3 regions of the Xanthomonas sp. AM6 genome follow, and region 3 is predicted to be linked to each of the others. Evidence: predicted binding sites of a transcription regulator. Region 3 holds the regulator's gene; each other region holds the start of a gene.
What was found. The regulator HrcA, encoded in region 3, represses chaperone genes, less so after heat shock. The targets are predictions, from matches to a motif close to TTNGCACTCNNNNNNNNNGAGTGCNAA.
Positions count from the first base shown of each region.

Region 1: a site for HrcA is predicted at 5,309-5,335, ahead of rpoH (RNA polymerase sigma factor RpoH). Genes of this name have one in related genera too.
Region 2: a site for HrcA is predicted at 6,991-7,017, ahead of OCJ37_RS18520 (co-chaperone GroES). Genes of this name have one in related genera too.

Region 1 covers NZ_CP106869.1:615,371-625,347, reverse strand. Annotated here, with positions in the region: gene OCJ37_RS02705 (primosomal protein N') at 1-205, shown strand, start outside; gene OCJ37_RS02700 (VanW family protein) at 236-1,906, opposite strand; gene OCJ37_RS02695 (NAD(P)/FAD-dependent oxidoreductase) at 2,158-3,480, shown strand; gene OCJ37_RS02690 (trimeric intracellular cation channel family protein) at 3,536-4,153, shown strand; gene rpoH (RNA polymerase sigma factor RpoH) at 4,419-5,297, opposite strand; gene ung (uracil-DNA glycosylase) at 5,519-6,247, opposite strand; gene OCJ37_RS02675 (response regulator) at 6,274-7,116, opposite strand; gene ftsX (permease-like cell division protein FtsX) at 7,124-8,071, opposite strand; gene ftsE (cell division ATP-binding protein FtsE) at 8,068-8,754, opposite strand; gene rhlB (ATP-dependent RNA helicase RhlB) at 8,828-9,977, opposite strand, start outside.
Region 2 covers NZ_CP106869.1:4,337,439-4,347,415, reverse strand. Annotated here, with positions in the region: gene OCJ37_RS18545 (hypothetical protein) at 520-1,194, opposite strand; gene OCJ37_RS18540 (TlpA disulfide reductase family protein) at 1,465-2,034, opposite strand; gene OCJ37_RS18535 (protein-disulfide reductase DsbD family protein) at 2,031-4,304, opposite strand; gene cutA (divalent-cation tolerance protein CutA) at 4,309-4,641, opposite strand; gene OCJ37_RS18525 (endonuclease) at 5,028-6,794, opposite strand; gene OCJ37_RS18520 (co-chaperone GroES) at 7,068-7,355, shown strand; gene groL (chaperonin GroEL) at 7,490-9,136, shown strand; gene OCJ37_RS18510 (3-deoxy-7-phosphoheptulonate synthase) at 9,570-9,977, shown strand, end outside.
Region 3 covers NZ_CP106869.1:2,122,339-2,132,315, reverse strand. Annotated here, with positions in the region: gene pdxY (pyridoxal kinase) at 1-529, opposite strand, end outside; gene dnaJ (molecular chaperone DnaJ) at 1,155-2,288, opposite strand; gene dnaK (molecular chaperone DnaK) at 2,448-4,364, opposite strand; gene grpE (nucleotide exchange factor GrpE) at 4,514-5,035, opposite strand; gene hrcA (heat-inducible transcriptional repressor HrcA) at 5,275-6,333, opposite strand; gene recN (DNA repair protein RecN) at 6,447-8,114, shown strand; gene fur (ferric iron uptake transcriptional regulator) at 8,839-9,261, opposite strand; gene bamE (outer membrane protein assembly factor BamE) at 9,365-9,763, shown strand; gene OCJ37_RS08855 (RnfH family protein) at 9,787-9,977, opposite strand, start outside.

The DNA.
Region 1 (9,977 bases), 1.5 Mb from region 3:
GCAGGCGCAGGTGCAGCGCTTCGGGCCGATGCCGGCGCCGATGCCGCGCCGCGCCGGCTTCCAGCGCACCCAGTTGCTGCTGTCGGCGCCGACCCGGCGCGCGCTGCACGCGGTGCTGGACGCGGCGATGCCGGCGATCTACGCGCTGCCGCAGGCGCGGCGCGTGCGCTGGTCGCTGGATGTGGATCCGCAGGACCTGTACTGAGCGCGGCCGCCTGCGCGCCGGCGCCATCGCTCAACTGCGCGCGGCCAGCACCTGCAGCAGCCGCGCGCGCAGCGCGGCGCTGTCGCCGGCGTCCACGCACTGCCACGTGCCGTCGTCCGTGCCCAGGCCGCAGGCGGCGGTGGCGATCACCGGCTTGCCCAGCGCCAACGCCAGCAGCAGGCCGCGCGGCTGTTGTTCGATCCAGGCCGGCAGCACCACCACCGCGGCCGCCTGCACGCCGTCGGCCATCGTCGCGACCCGGCGCACGTCGTAGCCGCTCCAGAACCGCGGCGTCTCCTGCGCGCCGGGCGGCAACAGCAATTGCACCGGCAGGCCGCGCAATGCCTCGCGCAGTTCGAACGCGCCCTTGCGCGCCAGCGCCGAGGCCGCCAGCAGGATCTGCGCCGTACCGCCATCGCCGCTGGAAGGCGCAACCGTCGCCGACGGCGGCCGCCGCCACGCCAGCGCGATGCCGCGTCCACCCGCCAACGCCAGCAGCTCGCGATGCGGCGTGATCCAGTGCCGTGCCTGCGCCAGGGCCGCGCGCTCGGCCTCGACCAGCTGCGGGTCGGCGCGGAAATCGCGCAGCGTGGCGCTGTCGGGATGCCGCTGCGCGGCCGCGTCCAGGCGCGCCTGCAGCAGGTGCATCGGCAAGGCGGTCATGCACGCGTCCCAGCGCCGGCCCTGCAGTTCGCCGGCCAGCCACAGGCCCGGCAACAGGCTCTGCGGCACCACCAGGTCGACATCCTGCGCGCCGAGCCGGCGCTGCAGCGCGCGCAGGCGGATGCGCTGCGCGCGCTGCCGCACCTGCGGCAACGGCAGCCCGCGCCGCAGCCACCAGCGTTGCAGCAAGGCCGCATGCACCGCGGCGAGGCTGCGCCGGCGCAGCGCCAGCACCCGATCGCCCGGCTGCATGCGCCGCCGCCGGTCCTCGGCGAATTCCGGCCAGTCCTCGTCCACCAGCCAGGTGCGGCGCAGGCCGTGCGCCGCGGACGCCGGCACATGCCGATGGCACTGCTCCCGGCCGCAGCGCGTGCAGTCGTTGGTCGCGGTCGCGGCCGGCATGCGCCGCAGCGGCGACAGCGGCAGCGCCGCGGCGGCCGGCGCGCCGCCGACGATGCGCACGTGCAGGGCCTCGCCATCCAGCCACACGTCCAGGCGCCACGCCGACGCCGCGCGCAGGCGCAGGTCGACGTAGTTCCAGAACACCACCGCATCGCGATCGCGCTCGGCCAGCGAACCGGCGATCACCTGCGTATGCCGGTGCCGCTCGACGATCTCCAGGCCCTGGCGCAGCGCCGCGTCGTAGATCGCGTTGGACAGCTGGCACAGGCCGCCGCCGATCGACGGCACCAGGCAGCCTTCGCGCAGTTCGCGCCCGGCGGCGAAGCCGCGCCGGCGCGTGGCCCGGCCCAGTTGCCGCCAGAAGCTGAAAGTCGCGCCGGCCGGCACTTCGACCCCGTGCAGCAGGCGCGCGGCCAGGCGCAGGTTGTGGATCTTGCCGGCGACCAGCGACGGCGAGGTCTCCTCCGTGTCGGGCCATAGCGCGGTGACCGATTCGGAAACCGCCTGCTCGGCGATCGGCAACCCCGCGTCGCGGCGGTGCCTGCGCGGCCCGCCGCGCAGGTCGCGCAGCGCGCGGCGCAGTTGCAGCACCCGCGCCTTCGCCGCGAACAGCAGCGCGCCCAACCGCGACGGCACCGCCGCGCCGGGCACCGCGAGGGGCCGATCCGTTGCTGTCGCCCGCATTACCATGCGCCCCCCGCATCCCTGCCTGCGCCTGCCATCGCGCTACTATAGGGGCATGCAGTTCCAACCCCCAGTTCCTGCATGGTGCGTCGGCCGCCGCGAGGGCGCCGGTTGCCCGGCGCGCGCCGCGCATGCCGCCGCAGCCGTCGCTGCCGCCTCGCCGGCAGCATGCGTTTCGCCCTCCCGTCCGCTTGGAATCCCGCATGGCTGACGCCCCCGTGCCGCACCTGATCGTGGTCGGCGGCGGTTTCGCCGGGCTGTGGGCCACCCGCGCGCTGGCCAGGGCGCCGCTGCGCATCACCCTGATCGACCGCCGCAACCACCACCTGTTCCAGCCGCTGCTGTACCAGGTCGCCACCGCCGGGCTGTCCTCGCCGGACATCGCCGCGCCGCTGCGGCAGATCCTGCGCAGGCAGGACAACGTGGAAGTGCGCCTGGGCGAGGTCGTGCGTCTGGACAAGCAGGCGCGGCAGGTGCAGCTGGCCGGCGGCGAGACGCTCGACTACGACTACCTGCTGGTCGCCACCGGCGCCACCCATGCCTACTTCGGCCACGACGAATGGGCCAGGCACGCGCCCGGCCTGAAGACCCTGGACGATGCGCTGCACCTGCGCCGCCACCTGCTGCTGGCGTTCGAGCGCGCCGAGGCCGAGACCGACCCCGCCGCGCGCGCGGCCTGGCTCAGCTTCGCCATCGTCGGCGGCGGCCCGACCGGGGTGGAACTGGCCGGCACCCTGGCCGAGATCGCACGGCACACGCTCAAGCACGAATTCCGCCACATCGACCCGGCGCTGGCCAAGGTGCGGCTGATCGAAGCCGGCCCGCGGGTGCTGGCCTCGTTCCCGGAGCGGCTGTCGGCCAAGGCGCAACGGCAATTGGAAAAGCTCGGCGTGGAAGTGCTGACCGGAGTGCCGGTCGCCGACATCGACGCCAGCGGCTATCGGCTGGGCAGCACCTTCGTGCCCGCGCGCACCGTGGTGTGGGCCGCCGGCGTGGCCGCCTCGCCGCTGGCGCGGACCCTGGAGGTGCCGCTGGACCGCAGCGGCCGCGTGCAGGTGCAGCCGGACCTGAGCATCCCCGGGCATCCGGAGGTGTTCGTCGCCGGCGACCTGGCCGCCCTGCAGCAGGCCGACGGCAAGCCGGTGCCCGGGGTGGCGCCGGCGGCCAAGCAGATGGGCCGGCACGTCGCCGAAAATCTGCTGCGACGGCTGCGCGGCGAGCGCGGCGACGCGCCGTTCCGCTATGCCGACTACGGCAACCTGGCCACCATCGGGCGCATGGCCGCGATCGTGCACCTGGGCCGCCTGCAACTGTCGGGCCTGCTGGCCTGGTGGTTCTGGCTGGCCGCGCACGTGTTCTTCCTGATCGGCTTCCGCAACCGCCTGGTGGTGCTGCTCAACTGGGCCTGGGCGTACTGGAGCTACCAGCGCGCGGCGCGGATCATCCTCGGCGACGACGAACGCGATCCGGCACCACCTGCGCCGACCGCGCCGCCGCAGCCGCCGCAGCCGCCGCCGGCCGCGTGACACCCCGCGGCGCGGCTGCGATCCTAGCCGCCCCTTGCCGCTGCGCAGTGCCGTCTTGGCGACCTTCCTGTTCCTGCTCGACCTGCTCGGCACCTTCGTGTTCGCGATCAGCGGCGCCACCGTCGGCGTGCGCCACCGCCTGGACCTGTTCGGCGTGCTGGTGCTGTCGTGCGCGGCCGCGGTGTCCGGCGGCATCGCCCGCGACGTGCTGATCGGCGCCACCCCGCCGGCCGCGCTCGGCGACGCGCGCTACCTCGGCGTGGCCTGCCTGGCCGGGCTGCTGACCTTCTACAGCCACAACACGGTCGAACGCCTGCGCAACCCGGTGCAGATCTTCGACGCGCTCGGCCTGGCGCTGTTCGCGGTGTACGGCACCAGCAAGGCGCTGGCGTTCGGCCTGGGCCCGCTCAGCGCGACCCTGCTCGGCATGCTCAGCGGCATCGGCGGCGGCATCGTCCGCGACCTGCTGGTGGCGCGCACGCCGGTGGTGCTGCAGGCCGAGCTGTACGCGGTGGCCGCGCTGCTCGGCGGCGGCGTGGTCGCCGCGGCGCACGCGCTGCAGTTGCCGCAGCCATGGGGATTGGCGGTCGGCGCCACGCTGTGCTTCGGCCTGCGCTTCATGGCGATCCGCTACGGCTGGCACCTGCCGGTGGCGCGCCCGCCGGAGCCGTGAGCGCGGCGATGGCGATGGTGGCGCGCGCATCGCGATGCTCGGCGCTCCCGCTTGCTCCGAGAGAAGTGCCGCAGCTTCGCGAAGTTGGCGGCAGTCGCGGAGCGATCGCGATGCGGATCCTGGCCGGATCCGGCCGCACCACCCGACTGCGCGAACGCTGTCCGCAAGCCCGGCCGTCCCACCAACGAAAAGGCCCGGAAAACCGGGCCTTCTTGCTTCGCTGCACCTGACCGCCCGCATGAACCGCGGGCGTCGGCGGGATCGATCACGCCACGAACAGCGCCTTCATCTTCTTCAGCGCGTTCGCCTCGATCTGGCGGATGCGCTCGGCCGACACGCCGTACTCGTCGGCCAGCTCCTGCAGCGTGATCTTGCTGTCCGCGTCCAGCCAGCGGCGCTTGATGATGTCGCGCGAACGCGCATCCAGCTCGGCCAGGCCTTCGCGCAGCAGCTGCAGCTGGTTGTCCTCGCTGTCGGCGCGCTCGTAGGCCTGCGAGGGATCTTCCTCGGCGGCCATCAGGTAGGCGGCCGGCGACGGCGGCGCATGGTCGTCGTCGTCGTCGGACGGCGCGTCGAAGCCGATGTCGCGGCCGGACAGGCGCGACTCCATCTCCAGCACCTCGCGCTCGGAGACGTTCAGGTCCTTGGCGACCGCGGTCACTTCCGCCGCGTTCATCCAGCCCAGGCGGGTCTTGGACTTGCGCAGGTTGAAGAACAGCTTGCGCTGCGCCTTGGTCGTGGCGACCTTGACGATGCGCCAGTTCTTCAGGATGTACTCGTGCATCTCGGCACGGATCCAGTGCACCGCGAAGCTGACCAGGCGCACGCCCATTTCCGGGTCGAAGCGCTTGACCGCCTTCATCAGGCCGATGTTGCCTTCCTGGATCAGGTCGCCCAGCGGCAGGCCGTAGCCGTTGTAGCCGCGGGCCACGTGGACCACGAAGCGCAGGTGGGAATGGACCAGTTCGCGCGCCGCATCCAGGTCTTCCTGGTCGCGGTAGCGCACCGCCAGTTCGCGTTCCTCTTCGGACGTCAGCACCGGGATCTGGTGCACGGCGCCGATGTAGGCATCCAGCGAACCGAGCGGACTGGGGATCGGGAGGTTGTTGGCCACCAGCGCGGTGGCAGGTATGGTCTGGCTCATAGGGGCTCATCTTAGCAGTCAACTAATTGGACTGCTGGGTACAGTAAAAAGTTCCTGCGTTCCGCTGATGGAACACTCGAATCAGGAATGGGACTGTGACGGAGACCACTGGAACGCTGTGGGGAAGCAGACGTAACCGGTTACGAGCGCCAAACCTAGCATCCGGCCTGCGAAATTTCCGTACATCCGGCGAGGGTCGAACGAGGCCGTCGAACCGCGGTTCAGGCGCTGGCCGCCGCCACTTCCAGCGCCGCGCGCGGCGGCAGGCTCCAGTCGATCGGCTGGGCGCCGCGGCGGCGCAGGTAGTCGTTGGCCGCGGAGAAGTGCTTGCAGCCCAGGAACCCGCGGTGCGCCGACAGCGGCGAGGGGTGCGGCGCCTTCAGCACGCGGTGGCGGCGGGTGTCGATGACCTTGCCCTTGGCCTGCGCGTAGCTGCCCCATAGCAGGAACACCAGGCCCTCGCGCTCGCGGTTGAGGGTCTCCACGACGTGGTCGGTGAAACCCTCCCAGCCCTTGCCCTGGTGGGCGCCGGCGCGGCCCTCCTCCACGGTCAGCACCGCGTTGAGCAGCAGCACGCCGCGCTGCGCCCATGGCAGCAGGCAGCCGTGGTCGGGACGGCGGATGCCCAGGTCGTCCTCGATCTCCTTGTAGATATTCAGCAGCGACGGCGGCACCGGCACCCCGGGCAGCACCGAGAAGCACAGCCCGTGCGCCTGGCCGTAGCCGTGGTACGGGTCCTGGCCGAGGATCACCACCTCGACCCGGTCGAACGGGGTGGCCTCGAACGCGGCGAAGATCTGCCGGCCCGGCGGGAAGATGCGGGCGCCGGCCGCCTTGCGCTGGCGCAGGAACGTGGCCAGTTCGCGCATCTCCGGGCGCAGCAGCCAGTCGCCGACCTGCGCCTTCCAGGAGGGTTCCAGCTGGATCCGGGTCTCGTCTTCGCTACTCATGTCATGCAGGTTCGGCAGGTCGATGGTCAGAACGTCACGGCGTTGTCGCTGAGCTTGGCCAGGCGCAGCTGGAACAGCACCTTGGTGACCAGCAGGCGCTCCTCGATCGGCTTTTGCACCAGGTCGTTGGCGCCGGCGCGCAGCAGTTCGGACTGGTTGTGCGGGTTGCTGTCGCCGGTCATCACCAGCACCGGCATGCGCCGCTTGCCGTAGGCGAAGTCGATGCGGATGCGCTGCACCACGTCGCGGCCGTTGAGTTCGCCCTTCAGGGTGACGTCGGTCAGCACCAGGTCGATGCGACGGGTGGTGCGGCCCAGCGATTCGGCGGTGAGCAGCGCGAACGCGTCCTCGGCGGTCAGCACGTGCACCACGTGCAGTTCCTGGCGCTCGAGCATGCGCTTGGTCGCCTCGGCCACCACGCGGCTGTCCTCGACGTAGAGGATGGTGGCGCCGGCCACCGGCTGCGGCTGCACGTAGCCGCGGATGAAGGTCGCCAGCGCCTCGTGGCCCAGCGCCTTGTCGAAGTAGTCGGTGACGTATTCGGTGAAGCGGCGCTCGACCAGGTGCTGCTGGGCGTCACCGGAGACCACGATCACCGGCACGTAGGCCTGGCCGGCGGCCTCGCGCACGCTGCGCGCCAGCGCCAGGCCATCGCCGTCGGGCAGCGCCAGCGAGGTGGTGACCAGGTGCACCGGGCCGGCCGCCAGCGCCGCGCGCGCCTCGGCGATGCTGGCGCAGCCGACCACTTCCACATCCGGCAGTTCGCGGTGCAGCACGTCGGCGATCAGCTTGCGCACCAGCTTGGAGCCGTCGACCACCATCACCCGCGGGGCGTCGCTGATCAGGTGCTTGAGATCGTGCCGGGACATGCGCGCCTCAGGTGTCGGTGGGACGCGTCTGGCGCAGGAAGTGGCCGGTCACCAGCCAGGCGCCGAGCCAGCCCAGCAGCAAGGTGCCGAGCAGCACGAAGGCCGAGTGCAGGGCATCCAGGCCGTGCAGCGCGAAATGGCTGCCGTAGCTGTCGGCCAGTTCCGCCAGCGGCGGCCCCAGCGCCAGCCCGGAGGCGGCGATCAGGCCCAGCGCCATCACGCCTGCGCCGAAGCCGTACCAGGCGCCCAGGTACAGGAACGGGCGGCGGATGAAACCGTCGCTGGCGCCGAGCAGCTGCAGCACGCCGATCTCCTCGCGCCGCGACTGGATGTCCAGGCGCACGGTGTTGCCGACCACCAGCGCCGCGCCGGCGCCGAGCAGCACCGACAGCACCTGCACCAGGCGCTCGCCGAAGCGCAGCCAGCCGTCCAGGCGCTTGCGCCACAGCGCGTCGTGCTGCACCAGGTCGGCCTGCGGCAGCGCGCTCAGCGCGGCCGCCAGCTGCGCGTCGTCGGCCGCGGCCGGGGTGACGACCAGCAGCGTCGGCAGCGGGTTGTCGTCGAGCGCGTCCAGCGCCTCGCCGAGCCCGGCGCTGTCGCGCAGTTCGGCCATGCCCTGCTCGGGCGTGCGCAGCGCCACCGCGGCGACGTCGGCGCGGCCGCGCAGGGTCCCGGCCAGCGCATTGGCGGCGGCGGCATCGACCCCGGTCTTCAGGAACACGTTGATGTCGCGCGATTGCTGCACGCTGCCGGCGAAGTGCTTGAGGTTGTCCAGCGCGATCGACAGCCCCAGCGGCAACGCCAGCGCCAATGCCATCACCGCCATCGTCAGCAGCGTCGCCCACGGCTTGCGCATCGCCCGGCCGAGGCTGTAGACGATGCTGTGCAGGTGGTGGTCCCACCACACGCCCAGGCGCGAGGGCGCGGCGGCGCCGGCGGCGTTGCGGGTGCTCATTCGGCCAGGTCCTGCGGGGAGATGTCGTCGACCAGGCGGCCGTGGTCCAGGATCAGCACGCGCTTGCGCATCTGCTTGAGCAGCGCCAGGTCGTGGCTGACCACCAGCACGCTGGTGCCGCGCGCCGGCAGTTCGGCGAACAGTTGCATGATCTCGGCGGCCAGGGTCGGGTCGAGGTTGCCGGTCGGCTCGTCGGCGACCAGCAGGCGCGGTTCGCCGACCATCGCCCGGGCGATGCCGACGCGCTGCTGCTCGCCGGCCGACAGCTGCGACGGCAGCGCCTTCTCGCGATGGCCCAGGCCCATCCGCTCCAGCACCGAGCGCACCCGCTTGCCGATCTCGGCGCGGCGGGTGCCGCGCAGGATCAGCGGCAGCGCCACGTTCTCGGCGATGCTGCGGTCCATCAGCAGGCGGTGGTCCTGGTACACGGCGCCGACCTCGCGCCGGTGCAGCGGCACGCGCCGCCCGCGCACCTTGAGCAGGTTGCGCTCGCCGAACAGCACCGCGCCGCGCGAGGGGCGCTCGCTGAGGTGGATCAGCTTGAGCAAGGTGCTCTTGCCCGCCCCGGAGTGGCCGGTGACGAACAGCATCTCGCCCTCCTCCACCTGGAAGCTGACGTCCACCAGCGCCTCGTGGCCACCGGCGTACTGTTTGCTGACATTGTCGAACCGCAGGACGCTCATCCGGCGATTATGCCGGAGCGGCCCGGGTTTTCGTCCACCGTGCGCGCGCCGCGAACGGTGGAGCGTCGGTCCATCAGGAGCTGGAGACCAGCGAACGCAGCTTGCGGCCGAGGCGGGTCAGGAACGAATCGTTCGCCGCGGCGGCCGGCGCCGCGGCACGCTCGCCCTGGCGCGCGGCCCTGACCTGCACCGGCTTGGCCGGCGCGTCGCTGGTCGCGACCGCGGCAGCAGCCTCGGCGCCTTCCAGCGGACGGCCGCCACGGCGGCGCCGGCGCTTGCGCGGTGGACGTTCGCCATCGACCGCAGGTGCGCCCTCGGCGGCCGCGCGCACCGGCTTCGGCGCGGGTGCGGCGACCGGAGCCCCGACGGCCTCGGCAGCGGCAGCGACGGGCGCCGCCGCGACCGCCGCAGCCGCGGCATCGCCCTCGGCCGGACGCGGCGCGCGCGGCCGCCGCGGCTTGCCGTCGGCACCACGCGATTCGCCACGGCCGCCGGCACCGCCGCCCGGGCCGCTACGGCCAGCGCCCGGCTTGCCGCGGCTGCCGCCGCCGCGCCGCTGCTCGTCGGCCTCGCGCTGCGCGCGCGCTTCGCGGAAGATGTCGCCGATGCTCTCGTCGGCATCCGCATCGACCTCGCCCGCCTCGCCCTCGACCGCCGCGCGCGGCGTGCGCGGCAGCGCCACCAGCAGTTCGGCGGTGACCGGCTCGACCGGGATCTTCTGCTCGATGTAGGCCTCGATGTCCGGCAGGCTCATCGCGTAGCGTTCGCAGGCGAAGCTGATCGCGTCGCCTTCCTCGCCCAGCCGCGCGGTGCGGCCGATGCGGTGCACGTAGTCCTCGGCGTCGAACGGCAGGTCGTAGTTGTAGACGTACTTGACGCCATCGATGTGCAGGCCGCGCGCGGCCACGTCGGTGGCGACCAGGATCTCCAACTGGCCCTTCTGGAAGCGGTTGAGCAGGGTCTCGCGCTTCTTCTGCGGCACGTCGCCGGACAGCACGCCGACCCGGTAGCCGTTGCGCTCCAGCGAACGCGCCACGCGCTCGACGAACGCCTTGGTGTTGACGAACACCATGGTGCGCGCGCCCTCGCTGCGCGACAGCAGGCCCAGCAGCAGGGTCAGCTTCTCCTCGTCGGAGGGGAAGTAGATGCGCTGGCGCACGCGCGCGGCGGTGATGCTCTCGGTCTCGACCACGAGCTTTTCCGGCTCGTTCATGTGCTCGTAG
Region 2 (9,977 bases), 2.2 Mb from region 3:
GGCGTCACCGGCAAGGCCCGTCGCGACTGAAGTCGCTCCTACATTGGGGCCGCGCCAGCCGGTGGGGTGCACTGCAGGAGGGGCTTCAGTCCGGCGGGCTGGGGCAGGTGCGGGCCGCCCGCGGCCGTGCTGGCGGCGAACCGCAGTGGCAGGCGATCCAGCGCCCCGACCAGCGGCACCGATCCGGCGATGTCCGTGGCGGAACGGCTTTCTGTGGGAGCGACTTCAGTCGCGACGCGACCAGACCGGAACAAACGCGATCCCACCCAGCGCGACCAGACTCGCCCACCAGCGCGCCTCAGTGCCCGCGCCCAAACGCTCCGCTGCACCCGGCGCGAACGGGCCGAGTTTCTACTTGATGAGGCGGCCGTCGGCGCCGATCAGCACGCTGTGTGGCAGCAGGCCCTGGATGTGTCGCCCAGGCGCACGCTGGCGTCGGCGGAGGTGTGGTTGTTTAAATGGATGTTTCATATGGCGAGCGCTGCGGCGGCGCGAACGCGCCTGTGCCCCGGCCCGCCCTCATCCGCCGGCGCCCGATTCGCGTCCGCGCGCCCGTCTGGCGAGCCACATGGCCGCCGGCCATGCGATGCGATGAGCCGCAGCGGAGATCCCCGCCACCAGCAGGGCGATGATGCTTGGAAGCACCGAGCCGAACACGAACGTCATGCCGAGCACGAAACCGAAGCCGTACTCCGCGCGGTAGGCGGGCACCACCAGGCCCGAGGCCAGTATCGCCAGAAACAGCGCCGACGCCGCCGGCTCGTTGCCGGCGACGAAGGCCGCCGACAGCGCCGCGCCCGCGGCGAGCGCCGCGACGAAGGCGGCCAGTGCGCGCGGCAGTGCCGAAGGGCTGGCGTGCGCCCTGCGGCCGACCGTCCGGCCGGCCAGGGCGCCCAGCAGCGGAAGCACGATCAGGCCCCACCAGTTCGAGATCGCGGGCAGGTCGGCGCGGTCGAGCAGGTGGTGGCTCTTGACCCCGCCGTGTGTGTATTCCCAGCCCAGGTGCAGTGCGGCCGCCGCGAGGGCAAGCCCCAGCGCGACCGGCATCAGCCAACGACGATTCTGTTTCGGCATTCCCATCCCCAGTGCGAGCAGCCGTCTTGGCCAGGTTGAACCGCTGCGGCGCGTGCGTCCGCTTCGTTCGATTCGATGGTAGGTCCCGCGCTTGAACGCACACAACGTGCTGGGCGGCATCGTGACTTCCAGCTCTTGGCCGCGGATTCGCCCCCCGACCCTCGCCCAATCCCTCTCCTGGGGAGAGGGGCTTGCTGCTCCACCCGTTGCGCAGATCGCAGCCTTGCGCACGCGGAGCCTCTGCCGACCGGCGCCCTCGGGCTGCGCGCGGCCGTGTTGGCTACGCCGCCGCGAAGCTTCCAGTAGCCGGTATCGGATGCCTGCCGTCTGCCCAAGCAGGCCCGCGGCCCGCACATCGCAGGGCCGCAGCATCGTTGCGGAAGGTCGCGCCTACGGCAACTGCGCCCAGCGCTCCGCTTCGCCCGGCGCGAACGGGCCGAGTTTCTGCCTGACGATGCGGCCGTCGGCACCGATCAGCACGCTGTACGGCAGCAGGCCCTGGGTGTCGCCCAGGCGCACGCTGGCGTCGGCCGGGCCGGGGGTTTCCAGCGCGATCGGGTAGGCGATCGGCACCCGTTGCAGGAACGCGCGCACGTCCTCGGGGCGGTCCAGGGCGATGCCGAGCACCTGCAGGCCGTCGGCCGGCTGCGCCTGCGCCAGGCGATCGAGTTCGGGCATCTCGCGCACGCACGGTTCGCACCAGCTGGCCCAGACGTTGACCAGCAGCGGGCGGCCGCGGAAGCGTTCGAGCGTCAGGCTGCCGCCGTCGAGCGTGGGCAGGCGCAGCGCGGGCGCCATGTCGCCCGGGCGGGCCGCGGCGGCGCGTGCCGCGCCCGCGGTGCTGCCGGGGGCCGCGCGCGGCGCTGCCGGCGGGGCGCGCCACCACAGCTGCGCCGCGGCCACGCCCAGCACCGCCGCCACCGCGGCGACCGCGAGCAGCCGCGGCGGCGTGGCCTTCATCGCGCCGCGCGCAGCAAAGCGTCCTCGACCACCGCCTGGCTCAGCACCGGCGGCAGCACGGTCGGCGGCGCGCCCGGGCCGTAGACCACGTACAGCGGCACGCCGACCGCCTTGTGCTCGGCCAGGAAGGCGCTGATGCGCTGGTCCTCGTTGGTCCAGTCGCCCTTCATGTAGACCGCGTCCACGCGCTTGAGCGTGTCGCGGAAGGCGTCGCCGCTGAACACGTTGCGCTCGTTGGCCTTGCAGGTCACGCACCAGTCGGCGGTCATGTTGACGAACACTACGCGGTTGTCGGTGCGCAGCCGGTCCAGCATTTCCGGCGAATAGGCCACCGTGTTGCGCTCCACCGTGGCGCCGGGCGGCGGCAGCCGGGTCACGCCCCAGGCCGGCGCCAGCGCCAGCAGCAGCAACACGCTGGCCAGGCGCATGCCGAGCTTGTGCCCGCGCCAGCGCGCGCGCTCGAACCACCACAGGCCCAGCGCCAGCAGCGTGGCGCCGACCAGCAGCAGCGCCACCGCGTCCACCCCGCGCTGCTTGCCCAGCACCCACAGCAGCCAGATCGCGGTCAGGTACATCGGGAACGCCAGCACCTGCTTGAGCGTTTCCATCCACGCACCCGGCTTGGGCAGGCGCCTGGCCAGCGAGGGCACGAAACCGATCAGCAGGAACGGCAGCGCCAGGCCCAGGCCCAGGGTCAGGAACACCAGCATCGCCATCGCCGGCGGCGCGGTCAGCGCATAGCCCAGCGCCGGACCCATGAACGGGCCGATGCAGGCGCTGGACACCACGCAGGCCAGCACGCCGGTGAAGAAGTCGCCGACCGGGCCGCTGCGCGAGGACAGCGACTGGCCCAGCCCGCCGAGATTGGCGCTGAGGGTGAACACGCCCGACAGGCTGAGCCCGACCACGAACATCAGGTACACCAGCACCGCGACGAAGCCCGGGCGCTGCAGCTGGAAGCCCCACAGCAGGCGCGCGGCGACGGCGATGCCGCCGACCACGGCGAAGGACACCAGTACGCCCAGCGTGTACCACAGCGCATGGCTGCGCGCGCGGCTGCGGCTCTCGCCGCTCTGCGCCACGCCCAGCACCTTCAGCGACAGGATCGGCAACACGCACGGCAGCAGGTTCAGCACCAGCCCGCCGCACAGCGCCAGCAGCAGCATCCACAGCAGGTTCTGCGGCTCGGCCTCCGGCGCGGTGCTGCGCGCGGCGTTGTGCACCGACGCGTCCGGCGTCGCCGCCGCGTCGGCGGCGGTCACCGGGGCCTCGTCGGCGTTGGCGTCGGCCTGGCTGCTGTTGAGCGGCGTCACCAGCAGCGGCGCCACCTCGGCCTGGTCGGCGGGGCTGACCTTGCCCCTGGGCAGCGACAGCTTCACCCGCCGGGTCATCGGCGGATAGCAGATGCCGTCGGTCTGGCAGCCCTGGAAGGTGGCCACCAGGGTCGCCTCGGCCGCGTCGGCGCGCTGGCGCTGCAGCGGCACGGTGACCTCGGCCTGGTCGAAATACACCACCACGTTGCCGAAGTGCTCGTCCTTGTGCGATCGGCCCTGCGGCCATTGCGGCAGGCCGGTGCGGATGCCGGCGGCGCCTTCCAGCGCCAGCGCGGTGCGGTCGCGATACAGGTAGTAGCCCGGCGCCGGGGTGAAGCGCAGCAACAGGGTGTTGCCGTCGCCGACGATGGCCTCGAAGCCGAACGCCTGGTCCGACGGCAGCGGCAGCCCTTGCACCGCGCCGGCGCCGGCGCCGAACAGCGGCTTGGCGGCAGGGCCGGCGCTGCCCGGTCCGCTGCCGGGCAGCGGCGAGGACGCGCTGGCCGCCGCGCCGGTGTCGTCGGGCGGCAGCGCCACGTTGAGCAGGCGCTTCTGCGGCGGATAGCACACCCCGGCATCGGCGCAGCCCTGGTAGCGGACCTCCACCTGCAGCGTGTCCACGCCGCTGGCGGCGGCGCCGGTCTGCACCGCGCTCAGCTGGCCGCGGTAGGTCTCCACCTCGCCGAAATAGGGATCGACCTTCTTGTGCCCGGCGGGCAACTGCAGGGTCGGGTTGGCCTTGAAGCCGCTTTCCACCCGCACCGCGATCCGGTGCCGGTACAGGTAGTAGCCGTCGGCGATCTTCCAGTGCAGTTCGATGCGGCCGCGCTCGGGCGCCTGCGCGGTCAGCACGAAGGCCTGGTCGACCGGCAGCAGGTCCTTTTCGCTGATCGCCAGGGCGGGAAAGGCGGCCGCGGCCAGCAGGCACAGGGCGGCGAGACGGTGCAGCAAGGTCATCGGTTTACGGTTCCTCACGGGTTTCGGCGTACACCCACTGCAGGTAGGCGGGCAGGCCGCCGGCGACCTCGACCTCGATCAGCTCGGGCACGGCGTAGGGGTGCAGTTCGCCCAGCCGCCGCTGCAACGCGGGGACGCGGTCGGCGGCGGTCTTGATCAGCAGCAGCACTTCCTCGGCCTGCTCCACGGTGTCCTGCCAGCGGTAGGTGGCCTGCACGCCGGGCAGGCGGTTCACGCACGCGGCCAGGCGTTCGTCGACCAAGGCCTGGGCGATCCGCGCGGCGCTGGCCGCATCGGGGCAGGTGCTGAACAGCACGCGGAGTGGGGGCGAAGACATGCGGCCGACAGTATAGGGACGCCGGCAGGGCTTTGCCGGTGCGTCCGGGCATGCGGGCATGGCTGTGGACGCCGGTTGCGGCGCACCCGCGCGGCGGCGGACTGGCGGGACGGGGATGCTGCAGCGGTCTGCAGCTTGCCGGTGATGAAATCCGGCGCCGCTTGCGTGCGGCCGCCCAGAGCGGCGAGGAATCGCAAAGGCGGGACGGTGCCTGCCTTCGGCGAAAACGCGTGGCCGCGATTGCCGCTGCGCCTTCATCCAGGGCTGATCCATGTAGGAACGGCGGCTGCCCTTGCGCCGCGGGTGGCGGCCGCTGTCGTGCCGGCGCCACTGGCATCGTTCGCCAAACCCCGGCGCGCCGCATCCGGCGCGCCGGGGGCACATCGTCAGTCGAGCAGCTGGCAGCTCGCCGGCTTGGCCGAGGTGAACAGCCCGGAGGTCGCCCACTCCGGATGGTCGATGAACGGATTGCGGTTGCCCTGGAAGCTGTAGATCACTTCGTTGCGGGCGCGCTCGGCGGCGTCCGGCGGATCCTGCTGGCTCCACGCGACCAGCGTCGACAGCAGGCCCATGTAAGCCGGCGAGGACGAGGTCTGCACGATCTTGCTGCGGTCGTCGGTCAGTTCCAGGTCCGGCTCGGACTGCCCGGTGGCCGCATCGGTGCCGCCTTCGTAGCGGATCGCCATGTACATCACCGCGCGCGCCATGTCGCCCTTGCGGTGGTTCCACACCTCGAAGCTGCCGCCGTTGCCGTCCGGGGTGCGCACCCAGTTGGAATTGCCCGGGTAGCTGCCGCTGCCGCCGCCGAAGCCGGCGTTGGCCTCGGTGATGCGTTCGCCGCAGTTGCTGTCGCAGTTCGCGTAGGGCTTGTTGCCGCGGTCCGCGTTCCAGGTGGCGTCGGTGAGGTACAGCATGTGCGTGTCGGTGTACGGCGCGTAGGGCAGGCCCTTGTCGCCGCTGGCCGAGCCGAAGCCCAGCGAGTTGGGCCAGCTGTGCTCGCGGTTGTACTTCAGCCCGCTGCCGCTGCCGGCGCGGTCGGTGCCCTTGGCGTAGCTGCGGTTGCGGTAGGCGTCGAGGATGCGCCCGCTGTTGTTCGGGTCCTCGTCGGCGATCTCCAGGATGGTCCAGGTGCTGGTGCCCGAGCTGCTGCTGTACGGGTAGACGGTGTGGCCCTTGATCGTCTCGTGCAGCGAGCAGCGCAACTGGCTGGCGTTGGCGGTGTTGACCCGGGAGTAGTAGCCGCTGGTCCCGCCGCCGCCGCTGGCGACGCTGAAGGCGATGCTGCTGTCCTGCGCCGGATGCGCGCCGCCGGCGTCGCTGACCCGCGCGGCCAGGATGCTCAGGCTGCAGCTCTCGCCGGCGGCCAGCGCGGTGTCGGTGGAGATCGCGAACTGGCTGCCGCTGCTCGGGTAGCTCAGCGCCACCGTGCCGGACTGGCTGCAACTCAGGCCGAACGCGCCGCTGGCCAGGGTCACCGCCTCGCTGAAGGTCACCGCCAGGTCGCCGGCGGCCGGGAAGTTGCTGGCGCCCTGCGCCGGGGTGGTCGCGGTCACCGACGGGGCGGCGTTGCTGCTGCCGCCGCTGAAGGTCTGGCCGCTGTTGCAGGCGCCGAAGCTGCTGGCCGAACTGCCCGCCCAGCTGAAGTCGGCCGCGGCGCTGCCGTTGCTGCCGCGCAGTTGCAGCGAGGTGCCCGCCGCGGTGCTGTTGCTCTCGCTGACCGGCAGGTTCTGGCTGCCCAGGCCGGCGGCGGGGCCGCCGCCGCCGGTGATCGCGCCCTCGTAGCTGAGGAACTGCACCACCTGGCCGCTGCCGTCGACCAGCGCCAGGCCGTCGTTGGGGCCGTTCTGCACGCCGTTGCTGGCATAGCCGACGGTGGCGATGCGCACCTGCCCGCCGCAGGTGACCAGGCTGCCGGCGGGCACCGAGGTCGTGGCATAGACCGCGGCGCTGCCGGGGCTGCTGCCGTTGTACAGGTAGACCTTGTAGCCGCTCAGGCTCTCGCCGGCGGTGGCGACGATCTCCACGCCCTCGCCGGTATCGCCGGCGGCGGTGGCGTCGTCGTAGTGCAGTTCGTTGATGAACACGGCGGCCTGGGCGTGGCCGGCCAGGGCCAGCAGACAGGCAAGAGGTAGCGCAACGGCGGATGGCTTCATCGACAACTCCTTTTGGATGGTCCCCCCTGGGTCTGCGAGCCTAGCCTGCCTCTGTGACAGCGTCGCGGAATCGGGTGCCGGTTCCGGGGCCGGGCGGGCGCCGCCGCGAAATTTTTTGCGGCCCGGCCCTTGAAAGGGCGCCGGCCAGCACCACATCAAGCGCATCCCGGCGTACCGGGTTTTTTCGCGAGCGTTGCTGGCAGTCGTCACATGCGAGTGCTAACATCGCCAGCCTTTCCTAGACCAATCAATCACTTAAGAGGGTCTCTCTCAATGAGCATCAAGCCGCTTCACGACCGCGTCGTAGTCAAGCCGATCGAAGCCGACGAAATTTCCGCCGGCGGCATCGTGATCCCGGATTCGGCCAAGGAAAAGTCCACCAAGGGCGAGATCGTGGCCATCGGCAGCGGCAAGCCGCTGGACAACGGCAGCGTCCGCGCCCCGGCGGTCAAGGTTGGCGACAAGGTCATCTACGGCCAGTACGCCGGTTCCAGCTACAAGTCCGAAGGCGTCGAGTACAAGGTGCTGCGCGAAGACGACATCCTGGCGATCGTCGGCTAAACGCCGCCGATCGCGGGATTCGGGAGTGGGGATTCGGGATTGGCGCGGCGCTCGCCGCTGCGGTCCCGGATCTCCCCCGAACCTCGCTCTCAGCCAATCCCTAATCCCCAATCACGAATCCCGGAGTTACACACATGGCTGCCAAAGATATCCGTTTCGGTGAAGACGCTCGTTCGCGCATGGTGCGCGGCGTCAACATCCTCGCCAATGCCGTCAAGGCCACCCTGGGCCCGAAGGGCCGCAACGTCGTGCTCGAGAAGAGCTTCGGCGCCCCGACCATCACCAAGGACGGCGTCTCCGTCGCCAAGGAAATCGAGCTTGCCGACAAGTTCGAGAACATGGGCGCGCAGATGGTGAAGGAAGTCGCCTCCAAGACCTCCGACAACGCCGGCGACGGCACCACCACCGCCACCGTGCTGGCGCAGGCGCTGATCCGCGAAGGTTCCAAGGCGGTCGCCGCCGGCATGAACCCGATGGACCTCAAGCGCGGCATCGACAAGGCCGTCGTGGCCGCCGTGGCCGAGCTGAAGAAGATCAGCAAGCCCACCGCCGACGACAAGGCGATCGCCCAGGTCGGCACCATCTCGGCCAACTCCGACGAGTCGATCGGCAATATCATCGCCGACGCGATGAAGAAGGTCGGCAAGGAAGGCGTGATCACCGTCGAGGAAGGCTCGGGCCTGGAGAACGAGCTGGACGTGGTCGAGGGCATGCAGTTCGACCGCGGCTACCTGTCGCCGTACTTCATCAACAACCAGCAGAGCCAGTCGGCCGACCTGGACGACCCGTTCATCCTGCTGCACGACAAGAAGATCTCCAACGTGCGTGACCTGCTGCCCGTGCTGGAAGGCGTGGCCAAGGCCGGCAAGCCGCTGCTGATCGTCGCCGAGGAAGTGGAAGGCGAAGCGCTGGCGACCCTGGTGGTCAACACCATCCGCGGCATCGTCAAGGTCGTGGCGGTCAAGGCCCCGGGCTTCGGCGACCGTCGCAAGGCGATGCTGGAGGACATGGCCGTGCTGACCGGCGGCACCGTGATCTCCGAGGAAGTGGGCCTGGCGCTGGAGAAGGCGACCATCAAGGACCTGGGCCGCGCCAAGAAGGTGCAGGTCTCCAAGGAGAACACCACCATCATCGACGGCGCCGGCGAAACCACCGGCATCGAGTCGCGCATCAAGCAGATCAAGGCGCAGATCGAAGAGACCTCTTCGGACTACGACCGTGAGAAGCTGCAGGAGCGCGTGGCCAAGCTGGCCGGCGGCGTGGCGGTGATCAAGGTCGGCGCTTCGACCGAGATCGAGATGAAGGAAAAGAAGGCGCGCGTCGAAGACGCCCTGCACGCGACCCGTGCGGCCGTGGAAGAAGGCGTGGTCCCGGGCGGCGGTGTGGCCCTGGTGCGCGCGCTGACCGCGATCGGCGAGCTGAAGGGCGCCAACGAAGATCAGACCCACGGCATCCAGATCGCGCTGCGCGCGATGGAAGCGCCGCTGCGCGAGATCGTCACCAACGCCGGCGAAGAGCCGTCGGTGATCCTGAACCGGGTCAAGGAAGGCACCGGCAACTTCGGCTACAACGCCGCCAACGGTGAGTTCGGCGACATGGTCGAGTTCGGCATCCTGGACCCGACCAAGGTGACCCGTTCGGCGCTGCAGAACGCCGCGTCGATCGCCGGCCTGATGATCACCACCGAAGCGATGGTGGCCGATGCGCCGAAGAAGGAAGAGCCGGCCGCCGGTGGCGGCATGGGCGGCGGCATGGGCGGCATGGGCGGCATGGATTTCTGATCCGCGCCGGCGCAAGCCGACCTGCAGCACGCAGTCGAAAGGAGCCCCGCAGCGATGCGGGGCTCTTTTTTTGTGCGCGGTGGCCTGTGTTCGACTTTGGAGCCGGGACTCGGGACCCGGAAGAGCCGAGAACCGACCGACGTGCGAGAACCTGCTTTGCGAATCCCGAATCCCGAATCCCGAATCCCGGCTCCACAGTTGCATCAGCAACTGTGGCACTCGCAAAACGCCTGTGCTATCAATGCATCCCATGAACGCCAACCGCAGCTTTTATTTTTGGTACTACGGTTTTCCGATGCCGCTGGCGGAGGAAGGAATGCGTTCACCCTGAAGGAAACTTCAGCCGCATCCCCGAGAAGCCGCCAGCGACCCTGGCGGCTTTTTTCATGCCGCCGGACCTGGCCCCCACCCAGACCCCCGACGAGAGATTCCCATGGCTCCCCACACCGACGATCTGCGCATCCGCAAGATCGAACCGCTGACCCCGCCCGCCCAGTTGCTGTCGCTGCTGCCCTGCGACGAAGAGGCCTCGCAGACCGTCGCGACCTCGCGCGCGGCGCTGCACGAGATCCTGCATGGCCACGACGACCGCCTGGCGGTGGTGATCGGTCCGTGCTCGATCCACGACCCGGTCGCGGCGATGGACTACGCGCAGCGCCTGCGCCCGCTGCGTGAGACCTACGGCGATGCGCTGGAGATCGTGATGCGGGTGTACTTCGAGAAGCCGCGCACCACGGTCGGCTGGAAGGGCCTGATCAACGACCCCAACCTGGACGGCAGCTTCGACATCAACAAGGGCCTGCGCGTGGCGCGCGGCCTGCTGCGCGACATCAACCGCCTC
Region 3 (9,977 bases):
GCATGCCGGTCAGGCGCCCGAGTTCGAACGCGTTCGGCGTGACCAGCCACGCATGCGGCAGCAGGCGTTCGGCGAACACCGTTTCCAGTCCAGGTTCGACGTACGGCCCGGTGTGCGTATCGCCGATCACCGGATCCAGGCAGTAGCGCAGCGTCGGGCACTGCGGCAACGTGGCGTCGAGCCAGTCGGCGAACGCGGCGCCGTTGCCGACGCTGCCGAAGTAGCCGGACACCAGCATGCGCGCACGCTGCGGCAGGCCGCGCTCGCTGGCGCCGAGCAGCAGGTCGGCGAACCAGTCCGACGGCAGCACCTTGCCGCGCAAGGTGTCGTAGAACGGCGCATTGCTCAGCAGCGTGGTCGGGATCTCCGCCACGCGCAGGCCCAACGCGCGCATCGGCGGCATCGCCGCACTGTTGCCGGCATGGCCGTAGACCAGTTGCGACTGCACGGAAATGACATCGACCGGCACCGGCCCATCGGGGCGCTGGCGACGGCCATGGATCAGGTGGCTTTCGGCGGATGCATTCATCGCCGTAGTTTAAGGGCTGGGATTGGGGATTCGGGATTGGGCGTCGGAACCGCGGGCTCGCAGGCACGCCACGGCCCAGGCAACCGGCACATGCCGTCGGGCTTCGCCGCGCAACGAACCACCGAGGGTGCGAACGTCCAAGCTGCCACTGGGAAGCCGCAGATGCCGACGCGCCCGCACCTGCCTTCCTGGCCAACACGAGCACTCGCGGACGCAAGATCGCCAACGAACTCCCAATCCCACATTCCCGCAACTGAAAAAGGCACGTGCTCAACGCCAGAATCGCGTCCCGCACGTGCCTCCTCCTCCCAACACGGAACCCACCAGGCACCAGGGATCCGCCGCTACGAATCCAATCCCCAATCCCAGCAACTAAAAGGCACGTGCCCCGGCGCCAAATCGCGCCCCACACGCGCCTCTCCCTGCCAACAAAGACCCACCAGGCACCAGGGATCCGCCATTACGAATCCCCAATCCCCAATCCCAAATCCCAGCAACTAAAAAGGCACGTGCCCCGGCGCCAGAATCGCGCCCCACACGTGCCTCTCCTTGCCCAGCACGGACCCCACCAGGCACCAGGGATCCGCCGTTACGAATCCCCAATCCCCAATCCCGCATCCCGGCCTCACGACGTCATCCGGTCCCAGAACCCCTTGACCCCATCGATGAAGGTCGCCGACTTGGGCGAATGCTTGCGCGCGTCCTCGCCGGTGAAGGTGGACTCGAACTGCTCCAGCAGCTTGCGCTGGTCGGCGGTGAGGTTGACCGGGGTCTCCACCACCACGCGGCAGTACAGGTCGCCTTCGCTGCGGCTGCGCACCGAACGCACGCCCTTGCCGCGCAGGCGGAACAACTTGCCGGTCTGGGTCTCGGCGGGGATGCGGATCTCCGCCTCGCCGCCGAGCGTGGCCACGCGCACGGTGTCGCCGAGCGCGGCCTGGGAGATGCGGATCGGCACCTCGCAGTGCAGGTCGTCGCCGTCGCGCTGGAAGATCGGATGCTCGCGCACCCGCACTTCCACGTACAGGTCGCCGGGCGGGGTACCGGCCGGACCGGCCTCGCCCTCGCCGGACAGGCGGATGCGGTCGCCGTTGTCCACGCCGGCCGGAATCTTCACCGACAGCACCTTGGTCTCCTCGACGCGGCCGGCGCCGTGGCAGGTGCCGCACGGGTTCTGCACGATCTGGCCGCGCCCGGCGCAGTGCGGGCAGCTCTGCTGCATCGCGAAGATGCCGCGCTGGATGCGCACCTGGCCGCGGCCCTGGCACGTCGTGCAGGTCTCGACCTTGCCGTCTTCCGAGCCGCTGCCGTGGCAGTGCTCGCATTCGCCCAGGGTCGGGATCTCGATGCGCCGTTCGATCCCGGCCACCGCCTCTTCCAGGTCCAGCTCCAGCACGTAGCCGATGTCGGCACCGCGACGCGACGCGCGGCCACCGCCGCCGGCACCGCCGAAGATGTTGCCGAAGATGTCGCCGAAGATGTCGCCCATGTCCGGGCCGCCGGGGCCGCCGCCGCCCATTCCGCCCATGCCGTGCTCGAACGCGGCGTGCCCGTGCGCGTCGTACATGCGCCGCTTGTTGCCGTCGGACAGGACCTCGTAGGCCTCCTTGCACTCCTTGAAGGCCGCCTCGGCCGCGTGGTCGCCCGGATTGCGGTCGGGGTGGAACTTCATCGCGCAGCGGCGATAGGCCTTCTTCAGCTCGTCGTCGCTGGCGGTACGGGCCACGCCCAGCACTTCGTAGTAGTCGCGTTTGCTCATAGGGCGGAGATTGGGGATTCGGGATGCGGGATTCGTTCAAAGCAAAAGCGGAGAGCGTTAACTCGTCCGCTTTTGCGAGCGCTACGGACAGGGATCGGGAGCGGAAAACCGGCCGGCAAGGCCGTCCGACTCCCCATTCCCGAATCCCAAATCCCGGCGTTACTTCTTGTCGTCCTTGACCTCGGTGAACTCGGCGTCGACCACGTCGTCGCCGGCGGCCTGCGCGCCGCCCGGGGCGGCGCCCGGCTGCTGCTCGCCGGCGGCCGCCGCCGCGTACAGCGACTGGCCGGCCTCTTCCAGCGCCTTGGTCTTGGCCTCGATCTGGCCCTTGTCGTCGCCCTTCATCGCCGTTTCCAGGTCGGCCAGCGCCGACTCGACCTTGCCGATCACGTCGCCGCCGACCTTGCTGCCGTGCTCGGTGATCGCGCTGCGGGTGGCGTGGATCAGGCCGTCGGCCTGGTTGCGCGCCTGCACCAGCTCGTGGAACTTCTTGTCCTCCTCGCGGTTGGCTTCGGCGTCGGCGACCATCCGCTGGATCTCGTCGTCCGACAGGCCGGAACCGGCCTTGATCTCGACCTTCTGTTCCTTGTTGGTCTTCTTGTCCTTGGCCGACACGTGCAGGATGCCGTTGGCGTCGATGTCGAAGGACACCTCCACCTGCGGCAGGCCGCGCGGCGCCGGCTCGATGCCGGACAGGTCGAACTTGGCCAGCGACTTGTTGTAGCGGGCCTGCTCGCGCTCGCCCTGCAGCACGTGCACGGTCACCGCGGACTGGTTGTCCTCGGCGGTGGAGAAAGTCTGCGAGGCCTTGGTCGGGATCGTGGTGTTCTTCTCGATGATCTTGGTGAACACGCCACCCAGGGTCTCGATGCCCAGGCTCAGCGGGGTCACGTCGAGCAGCAGCACGTCCTTGACGTCGCCGGCCAGCACGCCGCCCTGGATCGCGGCGCCCAGCGCCACGGCCTCGTCGGGGTTGACGTCCTTGCGCGGTTCCTTGCCGAAGAACTCGGCCACCGCCTGCTGCACCTTCGGCATGCGGGTCTGGCCGCCGACCAGGATCACCTCGGTCACGTCGCTGGCGCGCAGGCCGGCGTCGTTGAGCGCGGTGCGGCACGGCTCGATGGTGCGCTTGACCAGGTCCTCGACCAGCGCCTCGAGCTTGGCCCGGGTCAGCTTGATGTTGAGGTGCTTCGGGCCCGACGCGTCGGCGGTGACGTACGGCAGGTTGACCTCGGTCTGCTGCGAGGACGACAGCTCGATCTTGGCGCGCTCGGCCGCGTCCTTCAGGCGCTGCAGCGCCAGCGGATCCTTGCGCAGGTCGATGCCCTGGTCCTTGTTGAACTCGTCCACGAGGTAGTCGATGACGCGCTTGTCGAAGTCTTCGCCGCCCAGGAAGGTGTCGCCGTTGGTGGCCAGCACTTCGAACTGCTTCTCGCCGTCGACGTTGGCGATCTCGATGATCGACACGTCGAAGGTGCCGCCGCCCAGGTCGTACACCGCGATCTTGCGGTCCCCGCCCTGGCCCTTGTCCAGGCCGTAGGCCAGCGCCGCGGCGGTCGGCTCGTTGATGATGCGCTTGACGTCCAGCCCGGCGATGCGGCCGGCGTCCTTGGTCGCCTGGCGCTGGCTGTCGTTGAAGTACGCCGGCACGGTGATGACCGCCTCGGTGACGGTCTCGCCCAGGAACGCCTCGGCGGTCTTCTTCATCTTCTCCAGCACCTGCGCGGAGATCTCCTGCGAGGCCAGCTTGCGGCCGTCGGCGGTGGCCACCCAGGCGTCGCCGTTGTCGTGCTGGACGATGCCGTACGGCACCAGGCCGATGTCCTTCTGCACTTCGGCGTCGGTGAACTTGCGGCCGATCAGGCGCTTCACCGCGTAGAAGGTGTTCTTCGGGTTGGTGACCGCCTGGCGCTTGGCCGAGGCGCCCACCAGCACTTCGCCGTCCTTGGTGTAGGCGACGATCGAAGGCGTGGTGCGGTCGCCCTCGGAATTCTCGATGACGCGGGCCTTGCCGCCGTCCATGATCGCCACGCACGAGTTGGTCGTGCCCAGGTCGATGCCGATGATCTTGCCCATTGGAATGACTCCTGAAAAATTCTGGTGTCCGGCCGCTGCCGGGGTCTGGTTCGGATATAGGGATGGCCGCAGGTCATTCAAGCCATCACCGCAAATTAGCGTTCTGCCGGGATCGCGCCCGATTCAGGCGCGCGCCGCGGCGGCGCGCCTCACTCGTGCCTGGCGACCACCACCAGCGCGGGGCGCAGCAGGCGGTCGTTGAGCAGGTAGCCCTTCTGGAACACCTGGATCACGTGGCCCGGGGCGACGCCGTCGGCCTCGGCCTGGCTGATCGCCTGGTGGTGGTCCGGGTTGAACGGCTGCCCGGTCGGGTCGAGCAGGGTCAGGCCGTTGTCGGCGGCGACCTTGAGCAGTTGCTTGTAGGTCAGTTCCAGACCGTCGCGCAGCGGGCTGGGCTCGCTGCCGGCGGCGCTCAGGCCGGCGTCCAGGCTGTCGAACACCGGCAGCAGGTCGCCGAGCAGGCGCTCGTTGGCGAACTTGCGCGCCTGCTCGACGTCGCGGGCGATGCGCTTGCGCTGGTTCTCCAGGTCGGCGCGCTCGCGCAGCGCGTCGGCCTTGACCAGCGCCAGCTCGCTGCGCAGCGTCTCCAGCTCCGCCTGCAGCGGATCGGTCGCCGGCTGCTGCGCGTCGCTCAGGCGTTCAGAATCGAATTCGGGGTGGTCTTGGTTCATTTCCGGTTCCCTGGCGGGAGGTGCACCCGCCCTACCGAACCACCTATGTGGGCGTCGGGGACGGATTCAAGATGCTGTGTTGCGGGTTCGGGCTCGGGGAATCGGGATTGGGGCTTGGCTGGGCGCGCGCAGGCGGTGGGGCCGCAGCCGGGTTTGGTCCAATCAAAGATGTGCGCCGGATGCGACGACGCAACGGTCAACCCGCGGAGCGGGGCCGCTTGCCGCCCTGCCCTTGCCTGCTAGCGCTCTGTCGGGGGATTGGGGTCCAGCGCGGCACCGAGCACGTCGGCGGCGGTCTGCACCAGCGGGATCACCCGGTCGTAGTCCATGCGCTTGGGGCCGATCACCCCCAACACGCCCAGCACCTGGCCGCCGGCCATGTACGGCGCGGTGACCAGCGACACGCTCTCCAGCGGCACCACCCCGGTCTCCTCGCCGATGAAGATGCGGACTCCCGGCGCCTGGATGGTGCGCTCCAGCAGCTGCAGGATCTCGCGCTTGCTGGCGAAGATCTCGAACAGTTCGCGCAGCCGCTCCAGGTCCGACAGGTCCTGCACGCCCATCAGCTTGGTCTGCCCGGCCAGCACCATGTCGTCGCCGGCCGGGGCCAGCGCCTGCTCGGCCAGCTCCACGCTGTGCGCCAGCAGCAGTTCCATCTCGTCGCGGGCATGGCGCAGCTCGCGCAGCAGGCTGGCGCGGATGTCGGCCAGCGCGCGCCCGGCGAAATGCGCGTTCAGATAGTTGGCCACCCGCTCCAGCTCGGCCGGCTCGTAGGCCTTGCGCGGCTCGATGACCCGGTTCTGCACCTCGTTGTCGGCGAACACCAGGATCGCCAGCACCCGGCGCGCGTCCAGCGGCACGAAGTCGATGTGCCGGAACGCGAACTGCTCGCGCTTGGGCGCGCTGACCACGCCGACGAAATGGGTCATCGCCGACAGCAGTTCCGAAGCGCTGCCGAGCAGCGCCTGGGTGCCGGCGGCGCTGCTCATCTCCGCACGCAGCCGCGCCACCTCGCCCTCGCCCGGCGGACGCATCTGCACCAGGCTGTCGACGAACACCCGATAGCCGGTGGCGGTGGGAATGCGCCCGGCCGAGGTATGCGGCGAGCTGAGCAGGCCGGCGTCCTCCAGGTCGGCGAGGATGTTGCGGATCGTCGCCGGGCTCACGTCCAGCCCGGCGTGGCGGGCCAGGGTCTGCGAGCCGACCGGTTCGCCGTCGCGGATATAGCGCGAGATCAACGTGCGCAGCAGCTGCCGGGCACGCGGGTCGAGCGAGGAGTGGACCGGGGAGGCGCGCATGGAATCAATCCGTGAGACTGGACACTAGATAATGGCTGCATGCCGGCTTGGCAAGTCATTGGCCCACCTATCCGCGCATGCTAGCGTTGCGCGGCCCTGGATTTGCGACCCCCATGCTCAGACATCTCTCGATCAAGGATTTCGCCGTCGTGCGCGGCACCGAACTGGAATTCGGCCCCGGCATGACCGTCGTCTCCGGCGAAACCGGCGCCGGCAAGTCGCTGATGGTGGATGCGCTCGGCTTCCTGTCCGGGCTGCGCGCCGACAGCGGCGTGGTCCGCCACGGCGCCGACCGCGCCGAGCTGTCGGCCGAATTCGCCGTGCCCGAGGCCGCCCCGGCGCGCGCCTGGCTGCGCGAGAACGAGCTCGACGACGACGAACAATGCCAGCTGCGCCGGGTGATCCGCGCCGATGGCGGCTCGCGCGCCTGGATCAACGGGCGCCCGGTGACCCTGTCGCAGCTGGCCGAGCTGGCCGGGCACCTGGTCGAGATCCACGGCCAGCACGAACACCAGGCGCTGCTGTCGCGCGGCAGCCAGCTCGGCCTGCTCGACGCCTACGCCCGCAACGAGGCCGAACGCGCCGCGGTGCGCGCCGCCGCCACGCGCTGGCAGGCGCTGCTGGCCGAGCGCGACGCGCTGATGGCGCAGGGCGACGTGTCCGACCGCATCGGCTTCCTCGAACACCAGCTGGCCGAACTGCAGCGCGAGGACCTGGAGCCGGCGGCGATCGCCGCGCTGGACGCCAACCATCGCCGCCAGGCGCATGCCGCGGCCCTGATCGGCGCCTGCGAAAGCGCGGCGCAGCGGCTCAACGGCGACGACGCGCCGGCGGTGCTGGAACTGCTGCAGCAGACCCGCCACGAACTGGGCAAGGTCGGCGAATACGACCCGCGCCTGGGCGAGGTCCAGGCGCTGATCGACAGCGCCACGATCCAGCTGGAAGAGGCGCTGGCGCTGGTCGACCGGGTCCGCGACGACCTCGACGCCGATCCGGCGCAGTTCGAGGACATGGAGCGCAAGCTGGGCCGGCTGCACGACCTGGCGCGCAAGCACCGGGTCACCCCGGACACCCTGGGCGAACACCGCGACGCGCTGCTGGCCGAGGTCGAGGGCCTGCGCGGCGCCGGCGAACGGCTGGACGTGCTGGACGCGGAGATCGCCCGCGCCGCGCAGGCCTGGCGCGACGCCGCGGCCGCGCTCACCGGCACCCGCCAGCGTGGCGCGCAGGCGCTGTCGCGCGACACCACCGCGCTGATCGGCGAACTGGGCATGGGCGGCGGGCGCTTCCTGATCCAGCTCGAGCCGCACGAGGCCGAGCGCCCCGACCCGGCTGGCGCCGAGCGCGTCGAATTCCTGGTCGCGGCCAACGCCGGGCAGCCGCCGCGCGCGCTGCGCAAGGTCGCCTCCGGCGGCGAGCTGTCGCGCATCTCGCTGGCCATCGAGGTCGCCGCGCTGGGCCTGGATGCGGTGCCGACCATGGTGTTCGACGAGGTGGACTCGGGCATCGGCGGCGCGGTCGCCGACATCGTCGGCAAGAAACTGCGCGCCCTGGGCGAGCAGCGCCAGGTGCTGTGCGTGACCCACCTGCCCCAGGTCGCCGCGCAGGGCCATGCCCACTACCGGGTCAGCAAGGCGCCGGTCGAAGGCATGACCCAGAGTTCGGTCGAACTGCTGGCGCCGCGCCAGCGCGAGGAAGAACTGGCGCGGATGCTGGGCGGAGTCGAAGTCAGCAAGGAAGCCCGCGCGGCGGCCAAGCGGCTGCTGCTGAGCGTGAGCTGAGGGGCGGCGGCTGGGCTCGGTTCGGCCGTGCGCCGCCGCCGGGCTCCCAGGTGCCGCGGCGCCTGCCCGTGGGCCGGGCAGCAGTTGGGTACGCCGCCGTGAGGCCCTCGTCGGCCGGGCGATGACCGCGCGAAGCAGTGGGGGCTGGCAGCTCTGAACTGGGCGGGTCGGGGCGGAAGCCCCTCCTACAGTGCACCCAGCAAACCGGCCGCAAGCCCCGCGTAGGAGCGGTTTCAACCGCGACGGAGCCACGCAACTGACCGGCTTCGGAAACAGTCGGGACTGAAGTCCCTCCCACAACACAGGGCCAGGTACCTCCTCGGCCGACCATTCGGCCGGGCGCCGGCCCAGGCCCAGGCCCAGTTCCCGCTTCCAGCCGGCCCGCCATGCGCCCTTGGGGAACGACTCTGGTTGGCCTCGGGCCAACATGTGAGAAGCCAGCCGGCTTCGGATCGCGTCGGATCGAGGCTGAAGCCCCTCCCACATGCACGCGGTCGGCCCGCCGCGCGCGCCCGTAGGAGCGGTTTCAACTGCCACGCCCGGAGCCACCAACCAGTTGGCTTCAGAAGCAGTGGGGACTGAAGTCCCTCCCAGAGAAGCGGCCCTGCCCGTCGCAAGCGCCCCCTGTGGGAGCGACTTCAGTCGCGACGCGCGGAGCCATGATCGGCGACGCTCCCGGCCCCCGTGCCAGTAGGCCAATGCGCGCCCGAAGGGCGCCGACCGCTCAGCCCTTCTTGCCCGCCGGGCGCTTGCTGCGCACGTACAGCACCAGCGAGTGCTCCTCCAGCTCGTAGCCGTGATCGGCGGCGATCTTGCGTTGCAGTTCCTCGATCTCGGCGCTTTCGAACTCGATGACGTTGCCGGTGTCCACGTCCACCATGTGGTCGTGGTGGCCGCCGCGGTCCAGTTCGTACACCGCCTGGCCGCCCTCGAAATTGTGCTTGAGCACCAGCCCGGCCGCCTCGAACTGGGTCAGGACCCGGTACACCGTGGCCAGGCCGATCTCGTCGCCATGGTCGAGCAGCTGGCGGTAGATCTCCTCGGCGGTCATGTGGTGGCGCGCCGACTTCTGCTCGAGCAGCTCCAGGATGCGCATCCGGGGATGCGTGACCTTCAGGCCGACTTTGCGCAGATCGTGGGATTCCATGGCGTCTCCGTTCATAGCTGGTTTAGCGCCAGCTGCCTCGGGGTGGGTCGCGGCGGTCGTCGGAAGTGTATCATCGACCCGATTTCCCTCAGTACTGTCCCCGATGCGCAATCTCTTGCTGGTCGCCGTTGTTGCCCTGTCCACCGCTGGCTGCGGCATCATCTACAAGCAGCCCATTTATCAAGGCAACCTGATCAAGCAGGGGGCCGTCGACCAGCTGAAGGTCGGGCAAAGCAAGCAGCAGGTCGGCGCACTGCTCGGCACGCCGTCGATCCCGGACCCGTTCCACGCCCAGCGCTGGGACTACACATCCACCGAGCGCGTCGATCGCCTTGGCAAGACCGAGATCAAGAATTTCGTCGTCTACTTCGAGAACGACGCGGTGACCCGCTGGGAAGGCGACTATTTCCCGGACCGCGATTCGGAGCTGGCCAAGAACAGCGTGCGCCAGTTCGGCCGCAACCTGGCCAAGGACAAGAAGAAGCAGCGCCGCGGCGAGTAAGCGCGCGCATACGCCCAACGGCGCTAGCGCGGTTTCGCGCGCCGCCGCCGGGCGTCCTTCGGATCGGCCAGCAACGGCCTGAGCAGTTCCACGCGGTCGCCGTCGTGCAATGGCTGGCTCGGCGCGGCCACGCTGCCGTGCGCCGCGCAGGGCATGTCCGGCGTGGCCCCGGCCAGGCCGGCGGCGGCCACGGCATCGGCGACGGTGGCACCCT